Regions from separate parts of the Thioclava nitratireducens genome, predicted to be linked through region 3. Evidence: riboswitches for the same ligand, from Rfam matches in the RefSeq annotation. Region 3 holds a riboswitch; each other region holds the start of a gene.
The links. Region 3 has a riboswitch for thiamine pyrophosphate ahead of thiM (hydroxyethylthiazole kinase). Riboswitches for the same ligand answer to the same signal wherever they lie in the genome.
Positions count from the first base shown of each region.

Region 1: it holds a riboswitch for thiamine pyrophosphate, as region 3 does, so the genes downstream of both, thiC (phosphomethylpyrimidine synthase ThiC) here and thiM (hydroxyethylthiazole kinase) in region 3, are expected to answer to the same signal.
Region 2: it holds a riboswitch for thiamine pyrophosphate, as region 3 does, so the genes downstream of both, thiB (thiamine ABC transporter substrate binding subunit) here and thiM (hydroxyethylthiazole kinase) in region 3, are expected to answer to the same signal.

Region 1 is NZ_CP019437.1:860,921-865,234, reverse strand. It holds gene BMG03_RS04325 (FAD-dependent oxidoreductase) at 1-151, opposite strand, end outside; gene thiC (phosphomethylpyrimidine synthase ThiC) at 148-1,944, opposite strand; TPP riboswitch at 2,059-2,179, opposite strand; gene BMG03_RS04315 (S8 family peptidase) at 2,263-4,314, opposite strand, start outside.
Region 2 is NZ_CP019437.1:3,047,751-3,052,064, forward strand. It holds gene BMG03_RS14545 (thiamine/thiamine pyrophosphate ABC transporter permease ThiP) at 1-440, opposite strand, end outside; gene thiB (thiamine ABC transporter substrate binding subunit) at 416-1,408, opposite strand; TPP riboswitch at 1,445-1,549, opposite strand; gene BMG03_RS14555 (DUF4139 domain-containing protein) at 1,724-3,325, shown strand; gene BMG03_RS14560 (hypothetical protein) at 3,357-4,049, opposite strand; gene BMG03_RS14565 (carbonic anhydrase) at 4,187-4,314, opposite strand, start outside.
Region 3 is NZ_CP019437.1:1,130,333-1,134,646, forward strand. It holds gene BMG03_RS05605 (SMP-30/gluconolactonase/LRE family protein) at 1-254, shown strand, start outside; gene BMG03_RS05610 (pyrroloquinoline quinone-dependent dehydrogenase) at 397-2,103, opposite strand; gene BMG03_RS05615 (c-type cytochrome) at 2,147-2,602, opposite strand; TPP riboswitch at 2,914-3,008, shown strand; gene thiM (hydroxyethylthiazole kinase) at 3,070-3,858, shown strand; gene thiE (thiamine phosphate synthase) at 3,858-4,314, shown strand, end outside.

The DNA of each region.
Region 1 (4,314 bases), 270 kb from region 3:
ACCACGGCGCCAGCATCCCGCCCGCATAGCGTGACACGCTGCCCGCCCCGATCTCCTCTGCCGCCTCGAAGACCCGCACCGCAGCCCCGGCGCGCGCCAGTTCGAGCGCCGAGGACAGCCCCGCGAGGCCGCCGCCTGCGATGGTGATCATTCGCCGGGCTCCTTGAGCGGCACATAAAGCTCCCCGCCTTCGCGGAACTTGGCGGCCATGCTCTCCATCCCCTCTTTCTGCGCCTCGGCGCGGATGTCGTGCGAAATCCGCATCGAGCAGAATTTCGGCCCGCACATGGAGCAGAAATGCGCGACCTTGTGGGCCTCTTTCGGCATCGTCTCGTCGTGGAATTCCCGCGCCGTATCGGGGTCGAGCGAGAGGTTGAACTGGTCTTCCCAGCGGAACTCGAAACGCGCGCGGCTCAGCGCATCGTCGCGCCGCTGCGCGCCGGGCAGCCCCTTGGCCAGATCGGCGGCATGGGCGGCGATCTTGTAGGTGATCACGCCGGTCTTCACGTCGTCGCGGTCGGGCAGGCCCAGATGTTCCTTCGGCGTGACGTAGCACAGCATCGCGCAGCCGAACCAACCGATCATCGCCGCCCCGATGCCCGAGGTGATGTGGTCGTAACCCGGCGCGATATCCGTGGTCAGCGGACCGAGCGTGTAGAACGGCGCTTCGTGGCAGCACTCCAGCTGCTTGTCCATGTTCTCCTTGATCTTGTGCATCGCGACGTGACCGGGGCCTTCGATCATCACCTGACAGTCCTTCGCCCAGGCGATCTTCGTCAGTTCGCCCAGCGTCTCCAGCTCGGCGAATTGCGCAGCGTCATTGGCATCCGCGATCGAGCCCGGCCGCAGCCCGTCGCCGAGGCTGAACGAGACGTCGTAGCGGCGGCAGATGTCGCAGATCTCTTCGAAATGCTCGTAGAGGAAGCTCTCCTTGTGGTGATGCAGGCACCATTTCGCCATGATCGAGCCGCCCCGGCTGACGATCCCGGTCACGCGCTCCACCGTCATTGGCACCATGTGCAGACGCACCCCTGCATGGATCGTGAAGTAGTCGACGCCCTGCTCGGCCTGTTCGATCAGCGTGTCGCGGAAGACCTCCCATGTCAGGTCCTCGGCGATCCCGTTCACCTTCTCCAGCGCCTGATAGATCGGCACGGTCCCGATCGGCACGGGGCTGTTTCGGATGATCCATTCGCGGGTGTTGTGGATGTTGCGCCCGGTCGAGAGGTCCATCACGGTGTCGGCGCCCCAGCGGATCGCCCAGACCAACTTGTCGACCTCTTCCTCCATCGAGGAGGTGACGGCCGAGGTGCCCATGTTGGCGTTGATCTTCACGAGGAAATTGCGCCCGATGATCATCGGCTCGGCTTCCGGGTGGTTGATATTGGCCGGGATGATCGCGCGGCCTGCGGCGATCTCGTCGCGCACGAAATCCGGCGTCACGTAATCGGGCAGGTTCGCGCCCCAGTCCTGCCCGTCGCGCGGTCCTACGGCCTCGCGCAGCTGGTTCTCGCGGATCGCGACGAACTCCATCTCGGGCGTGATGATGCCTGCGCGGGCATAGGCCAGCTGCGTTACCGCGCGGTCGCCCTTGGCCCGCATCGGTTGCCGCCTGACCGGGAATTCCGGCGTCAGCCGCGCCCCTTGGGCAAAGCCGTTATCCTCGGGTCGGACATCGCGCCCGGTATATCTCTCGACATCGCCGCGCGCCTCGATCCATGCCCGACGCAGCGGTGCGAGACCGGCATTGATATCGGTCGTGGCCTCGGGGTCGGTGTAAGGGCCCGAACTGTCATAGACCGGCAGCGGTGCTTCCCCGGCAGTGGGGTGCACGGCGATCTCGCGCATCGGCACGCGCAGACCTTCATGCAAAGCGCCCTCGACGTAGATCTTGCGCGACGCCGGCAGCGGACCGGTGGTGATCTTGGGGTTGGGAATGTTCATCGTTTCGGTGCTCCTCAAGCATTCGATCTCAAAGGACACCAATTGAGAGACGCTTGGGAAACCAAAGGCCGAACGGCCTTTTGTCATGGCCCGCAACGATAGAAAGACTCTTCCCGGTCTGCGCGCCTAGCTTCCTACGCCAGTATCAACTGGGTCAGGTTCAAAGGGTCGCGTCACCGGGTTTTCACCCTGTCAGCCTCTCAGTCCCCTAAGCGGGACTCCCCTGCGTGATCCTGTTGTAGGAGCGAAGTGCGAACCTGGCAAGGCGCGTCCGCGTGGCATCCGGCGGTCGTGATCGGCGCGCCCGGCGTCAGCGGTTCAAAAGCGCGCCGTCCATCCCAGCGAAACCCCCATCGCGGAACGCTTCCCGGGTTCGTAGACAAGCCCCGCGCCGAGACGACCGATCCCCGCCGTGCGCGAATAGCCGAACTGAAGGTCGGGCTGAGGTGCTGCGCTTTCGATATTCACCGAGGAGGTCGTCATCACCACCTTGTCGGAGCGCGTGTTTCCGACGGCGGCCCCGACGGCGGTCGGCACGCTCATCGTCATCTTGCCCGAGGCAAGCGAGATGGGCGTCGAAATCCCGATGGAGACACGATCATCGCCGGACAGAAACCCTGTCTTGCTCAGGCCCACGGCATAGGCGTTCGAGTGCAGCCCGCTGCCAGAGCGAAGCAAACCGTCTCCGGAGAAGTTCGAACTGCCATTGGCCGCGGTGAACGCGAGAGAGGTGCCGTCACCGAGGGCGACGTTCATGCCGAGCTGAACGAAGCGGGTATCGCTGGACAGGCCGCCACCGAACGCGCCGCCCACCGAGGTTCCCAGGAAGCCGCCGTCTTCATGCAGGCTGCCGACGGTCATCGAGAGCTCGCCGGTGCCAAACCGGGCACTGAGCGAGCCGGCGATGTAATGCGAGGTGATATCTCCAGCCCCGCCGCCTGCCTGCGAAATCGACGCCGACAGCCCGTCGCCGAGGCCGATTTCGTAATGCAGCGCGGATGTGGCATCGAAAGATTTCAGGTATGGCGCGGCCATCGCGGCGCTGTCGACCCAGCCTGTTCCGGCAATCGCGGAACCGTCGCCGCGCGACAGTGACAAGGTGCCGGTGCCCGCGCTCAGATTGATCGCATCCGTCCGTCCCATCGCAAAGGCTTCCGTCGCGGCTCGGGCGGCGCTGGCATCCGCGTAATCCGCCACGAAGCTGCTGGTCGGCACATGATAGCCCCGATCAAAGGCATCGGTGACGATCATTCGCTGGTTGGAGAGCGTCGCGCGCAGGGCCCCGGCCACGCCGCGGCTTGCGCTGATCGCGCTTAGGGCGGCGGGCACGGAGGGGCCGTCGAGAGAGCTGGTCGTCTCGACCTTCAGCGTCCCGGCAGGTGCCTGTGCCTGCCGCAGATTGAGCTCTCCCCAGCCATAAACCGGGTCGATGCCGACCGCGCCGAGATCGGTCGCGCTGGTCTCGAGGATCTGCACGATTTGCTGACCTGTCAGCTCGGGGAATTCGCTCTTGAGCACCGCGACCGCGCCGGTGACATAGGGCGTCGCCATGGAAGTCCCGCTCATGTAGGCGTAATCGCCGCCGAGATCGCTCGGATAGGTCGAGAGGATGTTCACGCCCGGCGCCGCGAGGCAGTAATTCATCGCCTCGCCGCAGCGGTTGGAAAAGCTCGCGATCTGATGGTTGCTGTCGACGGCCACGACGCCGAGGATCGAGCCGTCCATTTCCGGGAAGTATTCCGGCAGGCCGGCCATCACGCTGGGATTGGCGCCGCCGTCGTTACCCGCAGCGAACACGCTGACCATGCCCGCTTTCGCGGCTGCATCGAGCGCGTCGATCGTGGCCGACCCGAGCTGCAGACGGATCTGGTCGGCGCTCGAAAACTGGTCGATCGTAAGCGTCTTGTCCGTGCTGTCCACATAGGACCAGCTGTTGTTCATCGAGGCGGCCCCGGCCTTGACCGACCGCGTGATCGCATCCGCATAGCTGCCCGCAGGCACCGAGCCTCCGACGCCTTTCAGGATCATAAGCGTGGACCCCCAAGCGATCCCCTCGATCCCCTGCCCGTTCTGCACACCGGCGATGATCCCGGCCACGTGCGTGCCGTGCCCGTCCGTGTCGGTGACATCGGAACTGTTTTCGAAATAGCTGTAGGAGAGGGCACCATCGATATTGTCGGCGAGATCGGGATGGGTCACATCCGTCCCGGTGTCGTAGACCGACACGAGTGTGCCAAACCCGTAGGCCCCTTCAGCATAACGATACGCCGCCTCGGTCTGAGCGAGACCGCCGCTCGCGTAATATTCCTTGGTCTCGAAGCTGCTGACGCTGCCGCCGGTGCCAAGACGCGGCGCAATGCCCGGCGATGG
Region 2 (4,314 bases), 1.9 Mb from region 3:
AGCGGCAGGTTGAAGAAAACATGGGCCACGATGACGCCCTGCGCGCCGTAGATCGAAATCGGATCGATGCCGAGCGGGGCGAGGGCCGCATTGACCAGCCCGCGCCGCCCGAAGACCGCGATCAGCCCGAAGACCGCGACGATCACCGGCAGGATGAAGGGAGCCCCCAGGAGCGAAATCAGCAGTCCGCGCCCGGCGAAGCGGCGGCGATGCAGCGCACGGGCGACCGGCACCGCCAGCGCGCAGGAGATCAGCGCCGAGGCCGCCGCCTGCCAGAGCGTGAAGCGGATCGCGGCGAGATCGGTTTCGCGCAAGCCGGTCAGCCCGCCTGCCCGGAGCGCCACTGCCGCCAAAGTGCCAAGGACAAGCGCGGCCAAAGCCGCACCCGCCAGCACCGCCCAGATGGGCGTGCCTCTTATCTGGAGAAGGCGCGTTGCCATTCTTCCAGCGCCGGACCGCGCAGTTTCTCGGCCTCGGCCTCACCCAGGTAGAGCGTCTTGTCGGGCATCGGGAGTTTCTGGAACACCTCAGGCAGCTGATCGTGGGGCAGTTTCGCCGGGAAGGACCAGTTCGCCGTCGCGATCATGCCTTGGAAATCGGGGCTCAGCACGTAATCCATGAATTTCTGCGCCAGCTCGGGATGTTTCGAGGTCTTGAGCTGCGCGACCAGTTCGGGGGTGAAGTAATGCCCCTCGGGGAAGATCGCCGCAGCCTTGCTGTCGTCCTCCTCGGCCATGATGTGATAGGCGGGCGAGGTGACGTAGCTGAGCACCATATCCGCCTCGCCGTCGGTGAACATCCCGTAGGCCTCCGACCAGCCCGGCGTCACGGTCAGTACCTTGGGCGCGATCTTCGTCCACGCCTCTTCGGCCTTGTCGCCATAGATGTCCTTCACCCACAAGAGCAGCGACAGACCCGCGACCGAACTGCGCGGATCCTCGATGACGATCTTGTAGGCGTCGTCGGGCGCATCCAGCAGGTCCTGGAAGCTCGTGGGCGGGTTCTTCAGCTTGGTCTTGTCATAGACGAAGGCCAGTTCAGACCAGTCGAAGGGCAGAAAGATCGGATCGTCCCATTTGACCGGCATGGTCAGGTCGGACGTGTCCTCGTTATGCGGGGCGAACAGGCCCGTGGCGCGCGCCTTCGCGGTCACGTCGGTGTTCAGACCGATCGCGACATCGGCGGAGGTCTTGTCGCCTTCGAGCAGGATGCGCGGCAACACATCGCCCGCCACGAATTTCAGATCGCAATCGCAGGTCGCCTCGAACCCCTTCTCGATCGCGGGACCGGGGCCCCATTCGCTCGTGAAATAATCAGGCGCATAGACGGTGAGCACGGGCTTGTCCTCGGCCGCCGCCATCGTGGCGATCAGGCTCAGGGCTCCCGCAAGCATCAGGTGGGTTTTCATGCCTCACTCCTTGGGCTTGCCGGGCGGAGTGGGGCCGGACTATCCGGCTACCTTCCCTCCGCCGGTCTTAACCGGTTCAGGTTCAACGGGTTCGCGTGGATCGCATCTCAGCCGGATCATCCGGCACCCCGAGGTTGGGGCGCAACCTATGCGCGCGGGGCTTCGGACGCAAGGGCAAGCAGTCGTAGCCCCCCGACGCCTAGCACGAACGCTCTGGCGAGTTCCCGCCAGTGACGACCCGCGCCGGATTTCAATGGCTTGCAACTGCGCGCAGGCCGACGCAGGCTCAATCCGGAACGGATGTGGGAGGAACCGATGCGCATCACCCTGACGGCGGCCCTTATGGCCGCGACCGCCCTGCCCGCCTTGGCCGACACGATCGAGGCACCGGGCAAGATCACGGCCGTGACGCTCTTTCCGCAGGGCGCGCAGGTGGTGCGGCAGGTGGAGGTGAAGGCGCCCGAGGGCAGCCATGACCTGCTGGTTCCGGGGTTTCCCGAAGGCACCGACATCTCGACGCTGCGGGTGTCGGGTGACGGTGTGCAGATCGGCGCGGTGAGCCTGATCTCAGGGCGCGCGCCGGCGACCAGCGGAACCGAAAGCGCAGCGGTGAAGGCTGCGCGTGACCGGCTAGCCTCTGCAAAGGAAGCCCTTGCGGAAAAGGAAGACGCGGTGGCCGTGATCCGCGCCAAGGCGCAGGCCGCGCGCGACCAGATCACATATCTCAAGAACACCGACTCGCAGGTCACCGCGCCCGAACAGCTGCGCGCGCTGGCGCAGATGGTGGAGGATCAGATTCTCTCGGCCACCGAACGCGCAATCGCCGCCGAAGCGGAAGCGCGCCGCGCGGAAGCCGCGCTCGACCCCGCGAAAGAGGCGGTGAAACAGGCGCGAGCGGCGCTCGATGCGCTGCTGAACCCGGCGAAAGATCGAGAGATGCTCAGCGCGAAGGTGCAGGGCTCGGGCACGCTGACGATCACCTCTTACGTTAACAATGCCGGGTGGCAGCCCTCCTATGATCTGCGGCTCGACCGCGACAAGGGCGCGGTGGATATGGAGCGCTTCGTCTCGGTCCATCAGGCCACCGGCGAGGACTGGCGTAACGTCGACCTGACGCTCTCGACCGCTCGCCCCGGCGGGCGCGCAGAGCCAGGCGAAGTCTATCCGCGCCTCGCGCACATCGGCGACCCGGATGCGCCGCCCGCACCGGTGCCGATGAAGCGCTCCCTCGCGGCATCGGATGGCGCCGCCGCGCCGATGGCGGAAGCAGCGATCAGCGACCGCGCCGATCTTCAGATGCAGGGCGAAACGGTGACCTACCATTACCCGAGCGCGGTCGATCTGCGCGACGGGGTCGACGATCTCCGCCTGAGCCTCGATTCCAAGACCCTCCCGATGGAGGTCTTCGCCGAAGCCGCCCCGCTGACCGATCCGCAGGCCTATCGCGTGGCCGAGGGCAAGAACGGGACCGGCGAGATCCTGTTGCCCGGCCCCGCGAACCTCTATGCCGATGGCGCGCTGGTCGGCCAGTCGCATCTGCCGATGGTGGCGGCAGGGGATGACCTGACGCTGGGCTTCGGGCCGATCGAGGGCATTCGCGTGGACCGCCGCATGCCCGACACGATGGAGGGCGATAGCGGCTTCATTTCCAAGTCGAACGAGCGCCGCGAAGTCGTCGAGATCGAGGTGAAGAACCTGACGGACAAAGGCTGGCCGATGCGGGTGATCGACCGGGTACCCTATTCCGAACAGGAAGACCTGAAAATCACTACCAAGGCGACCCCGCCCGCGAGCGAGACCGATTACGACCATCGCCGCGGCGTGCTCGCATGGCGCTTCGACCTGGGCGCGGACGAGACCAAGACGATCCGCACCGAGACCACGCTGAGTTGGCCCACCGACAAGGTGCTGCGCTAGGTCAGCGTAACGCAAAGGCCTCCGCGCGCGATCAGGCTGCGTTTCGCGGGTTCGCCGCAGCCCGCAGTTTCGCGAGCAACGCTGGCGACAGGCGCAGGAACCCGCGCGCGGGCGGTTCGGCCTTCGCCGCCTCGGGGGGATGTGTCTCTGCACCGCCGGTCTTTTCGGCCGCCTTGGCCGCCTTCTCCTCCGGCACGGCTTGCGCCCCCGCCGCCTGCGCCGCGGCATACTCGGCGGCGGCAGCCTGTGCCGTCACCGTTTCCGCCGCGCCCTGCCCAGACCTCGCGCCGACGATCTTGGTGCGCCCACCATCGTCCCCCGGAAACGGCGCGGCGAAGCGCAGCACCAACTCCGTCAGGCTCGGCCCGATCTCGTCGAGCAGCAACAGGAAGCGGTTCGTCGGCCAGGCATGCAGACCCAGCGCACCCCCGCCCGCAAGCCGCAGCACGAAGCCCGCATCCCGCAGCCGATGTTGCAGATCGAACCAATCGCGCGCCTGATCCAGCGCCGCTTGCACCGCCGCCATTTCCGGCAGCGGCTCTTTCGTGGTGGGGAGGGCGGAGGTTGGCTCCTCCGCCAGCCCCTCCTGCAGGACGCGCCGGATCAGCTCTGCCGGAGGCAGGTCGAACGCGCGCGCCTCCGCCGCAATGCGATCGATCATATCGAGCGGCAGCCGCAGGGAGACGAGACGATGCTGGGAATGCGGTCGGGATGCAGGTGACATGTCGGGTCAAAGCTCGTTGGCGTGGGCGGGGTACCCACAGCCTCGCGCATCAAGCTTAACAGCCCGTGAATGCCAATTGGTTTTCCCCAAGGCGGAGCAATCGACCTCGCGAAGGGGAGCAACGAATTTGCAAAGCCTCAGAGCTTCTCGAACCGATCCGAGCCGGAGACGTATTGCTCGAGCGTACCCTCGCCGATGTCGTGGCGCAGCCCGTGCAGCGTCATCCGATCGGCGTCGAGCGCCTCGCGCACGAAGGGGAAAGTCA
Region 3 (4,314 bases):
GCGCGCTCTGGAGTGCGCAATGGGGTTCGGGGCGGGTCGCGCGCTACCTGCCCGACGGGCGGTTCGACCGGGCGATCGAAGTCGGCGGGCGGCACAGTTCCTGTCCGGCTTTCGGCGGGCCGGAGTTCAAGACGCTTTTTGTCACCACGGCGAAGGAAGGGATCGAGGAACCCGATGCCGCGCAGGGCCGGGTCTATTGCGCCCCCGCCGGAGTCGCTGGGCGGCCCGAGCCCGCGGTGCGCCTGCCCGGGTGATCGCGACGCTCCTGCCGCGCGAATCTCGTCGGCCGCGGGAGACGAGATAGCCGTTCAGGCGCCGGAAACTTTCTCTGCATAAAGGGCCGCGACGGATGCGTCGCGGCCCTGAATTTGAGGTTGAACGTGTTTTCGTGGCGGATCAGTCGAGCTTGAAGATCGCCACGACATCGCCGCGCGGGAAGCCGAGCTGGAAGTTGCCGCCGGCTGCGACCGCGACATATTGCTCGCCGTCGACCTGATAGGTGATCGGCGGTGCGTTGACGCCGGCACCAAGATTGAAGCTCCAGAGCTTCTCACCCGATTTCGCATTGAAGGCGTCGAACATGCCGTTGCCCTCGCCGGTGAAGACCAAGTTCCCGGCCGTCGCTAGCACGCCGCCGATCATCGGCTGCGGCGCGTCGTAGCTCCACTCGACCTTGCCGGTGTTGACGTTCACCGCGTCGAGCACGCCGGTCTGCATCGCCTCGTCGCCCTTGACGTTCTTGAACGTACTGCCCAGCCGAAGCGTACCCGGCAGCGTCGTCGTTTCGCCATCGGTCGTGAAGTTCATCAACTGGTTCATTTCCATGACGTAGAACAGGTTGGTCTCCGGCGAGTAGGCCGGCGGCGACCATTCCGCGCCGCCATTGGCGCCCGGCAGAATCTTAACCCCGTCCTTGGTCGGCGGCGTGAACATGTTGTCCGACATCTTCACGAGCGGGTCCGACTTGCGGATCAGATCGCCGGTTTCGCGGTTCACCACATAGAGCCAGCCGACCTTGCCGGCCTCGCCCGCAGCGGGAACGACGTTGCCGTTGGAGTCCTTGGCGTCGAAGAGCACGACATTGCTGACGGCGTCGTAATCCCAGACGTCGTGCTTGACCTCCTGATAGTGCCATTTGCGCTTGCCGGTATCGGAATCGAGCGCGACGATCGAGTCGGTATAGAGGTTGTCGCCTTTGCGGCTAGAGCCGTCGAGGTCGGGGTTCGGATTGCCGGTGCTGAAGATCACCATGTTTCGCTCCGGATCGATTGCGGGGGTCGTCCAGACCATGCCGCCACCGGACTTCCACGAGTCGCCCTCGAACGTGTCGGGATCCGTCGCGTGCCAGCGCCACACTTCCTCGCCCGACTTCGCATCGATCGCGGCGACGAAGCCGCGGATCGGCCATTCGCCGCCGGAACTGCCGACGATCACCTTGCCGTCATAGATTTGCGGCGCCATCGTTTCCGAGAACCCCGCTTGCGGGTCTGCGAGATTGGTCTTCCACACCTTTTTGCCTGTCTTGGCGTCGAGCGCGAGAAGATTGGCGTCGAGCGTCGCAATGTAGACCTTACCGTAACCCACGGCCACGCCCCGGTTTACCGGGCCGCAGCAGGTCTTGACCTGCGAGACGTCATAGGTCGTGCTCCAATACGTCTCGCCGGTTGCGGCATCGACGGCCATGACCGTCATCTCGTTATCGACCATCGGTGTCGAGATATACATCACGCCATCGACGACGATCGGCGTGGTCTCGAAGCTGGCGACCTTTCCGGTCTGCACCAAGGCAACCGGGTGCAGTTTGTCGATATTGTCCGTCGTGATCTGGTCGAGTGGCGAATAGCGCTGGTTGCTGTAGCTCCGGCCATGCAGCAACCAATCGGACTTGTTGTCCTTGGCGGATCGCATCGCGTTGTCGTCGACAGCGACATTCGCCGAAGCGGGAAGCTCCTTCATCTGGGCGCGGTTCGTGTCGCTCGTGCCCTGGATCTCGTCACTCTGCTTCGCGTGCGCAAGTGCCGGCAGGGCCGCCACGCATACGGACAGGATCAGAGGTCGGACGGCGCCTCGCGAGGTCGCGGTGAATGGTGGCAAATGTGCCATGTTCGGTCCTCCTCTCTTGAAATGATCAGCCGCGGCGGTCGGGTCAGTCGCAGGATGACTGCGACGAGTCCGGCAACGGCTGCAGGTCCATCGCATCGATCGCTTTCTGGTCGATCGCGCTGTCCCCGGGTTTGAAACCGTTCTTGCAAAGCAGATAGGCGAATGTCTGGAGATACTGCTTGTCGGTCAGCTCGCCCGGGTCATCCTTGGGCATGTGCTTCGCGATGAAGTCGTATAGTTGCTTGCCGGTCATGCCGCTGTAATCGAGGCTGTCGGCGAATTTCTTGCCCGCCAGTGCCGGGCCTGCATCCCCCATCAGATCGCTGCCATGACAATCGGCGCAGTGCTTCTTGTACACGTCGTGGCCTGACGATGCCTGCTTGGATGTGAAAAGGGCCTGCTGGTCCGAAGAGCCCGGGTAGGCTGCGCTCGCGCAGAGGACAAGGGCGGTAACGAGGCCGGTCAGGGCCGTTCCGGAATGCGTGTCTAGACGTCTCATGCTAAAAAACCTCGCTCAATAATGCTGGGACGGAGCGGTGGGGGATATGGTTCCCCAACGGATGCAAGGTGCCTTTGTTCCATTCTGCTTTGCGGGCATCAGGCAGACGGGGCTGCACCGAGCATGTTTCGGATGGGAAAGCGGATCCGAAAACGACGCCGGTATCTTCGCTCTTTTCCGGCCTGACATATGACGGCGACCAGAATGGTTCCGCCGTTCAAGGATATGCGCTGGATGCTGATCGCGGCGAAGCTGTGGGCGCCTCGTCTGACCCGGCTTGACGGGCGGCGCGAAGGCTGTCACCTCTCGGAGCGAAGCGACAGGGGCGCTCGGGCAACCGGGCTGAGACGAACCCTTAGAACCTGAACCGGATAATGCCGGCGGAGGGAGGCGCGTGAGACGGTCAGGCGCGTTCCCGCCTTTGCCCCCTCGCACTTCTCCTGATGCCCGCAGCCAAGGAGAGAGCGATGGAAGATCCCGGACAATATCTCGCGGCGATGCGGCAGACCGCGCCGCTCGTTCACAACATCACCAATTACGTCGCGATGAACGTGATGGCGAATGTTCTGCTCGCCTCCGGCGCCTCGCCCGCGATGGTGCATGCGCGCGAGGAGGCGGCCGAGTTCGCCGGACTCGCGCAGGCGCTCAGCATCAATATCGGCACGGTGTCGCCGCCCTGGGCGGAGGCGATGGCGGCGGCGGCCAAGGTCGCGAGCGCGCAGGGAACCCCGTGGGTGCTAGACCCTGTCGCGGTCGGCGCGACGGATTATCGGCGTGCGCTCGGTGCGCGGCTCGTGGAACTGCGCCCGACGGCAATCCGCGGCAACGCGTCGGAGATCCTTGCGCTTGCGGGCGAGGCTGGCGCGGGGAAAGGGGCGGATTCCACTGAGAGTGTCGAGACCGCGGAAGGCGCCGCGCGGGCCTTGGCCCGGATGAGCGGGGCCGTAATTGCGGTGACCGGCGCGGTCGATTTTGTGACGGATGGGGAGCGCGCTGCGCGGGTCGCCAATGGCCATGCGATGATGCCGCGCGTGACCGCTCTGGGCTGTTCGCTGACTGGTCTGGTGGCTGCGTTTCTCGCAGGACAGCCTCGCTTCGAGGCGGTCGTCGCGGCGCTGGCTTATTTTGGGCTCGCCGGGGAGAGCGCCGGGGCGAGTGCCTCAGGCCCGGGAAGTTTTCAGGTCGCGTTCCTCGATGCGCTCTATGCGATCGACGCCGAGGCGCTGAGCGCCGGAGCTCGGATCGAATCCGCATGATGATCCCGTCCATCTGTTTCGTCACCGACCCGGCCGCCCCGCAGCCGGTGCTCGCGCAAGCCGTGGCCGCGGCACGGGGCGGTGCAGGCTGGGTGCAGCTGCGCGACAAGGTGCTCCCCGATGCAGAATTCGCCGCGCTGGCCCGGACGCTGGTCGAAGCGCTTGCCCCCTATGACGTGCCGCTGATCGTGAACGATAGGGTCGCGGTGGCCATCGAGATTGGGGCCGCCGGGCTGCATATCGGCCAGAGCGATGGCGACCCCGCCGCGATCCGCCGCCGGATCGGGCCCGACATGCTCCTAGGCCTCTCGATCGAGACCGAGGCGCAGATCGCCGCCGTTCCTCCCGGCATCGATTATCTCGGCGTCGGTCCGATCCATGCGACCGGCTCGAAGCCCGACCATGCCGCCCCGATCGGCCATTCAGGCTTTGCCCGGATCGTCTCGCGCACCGATC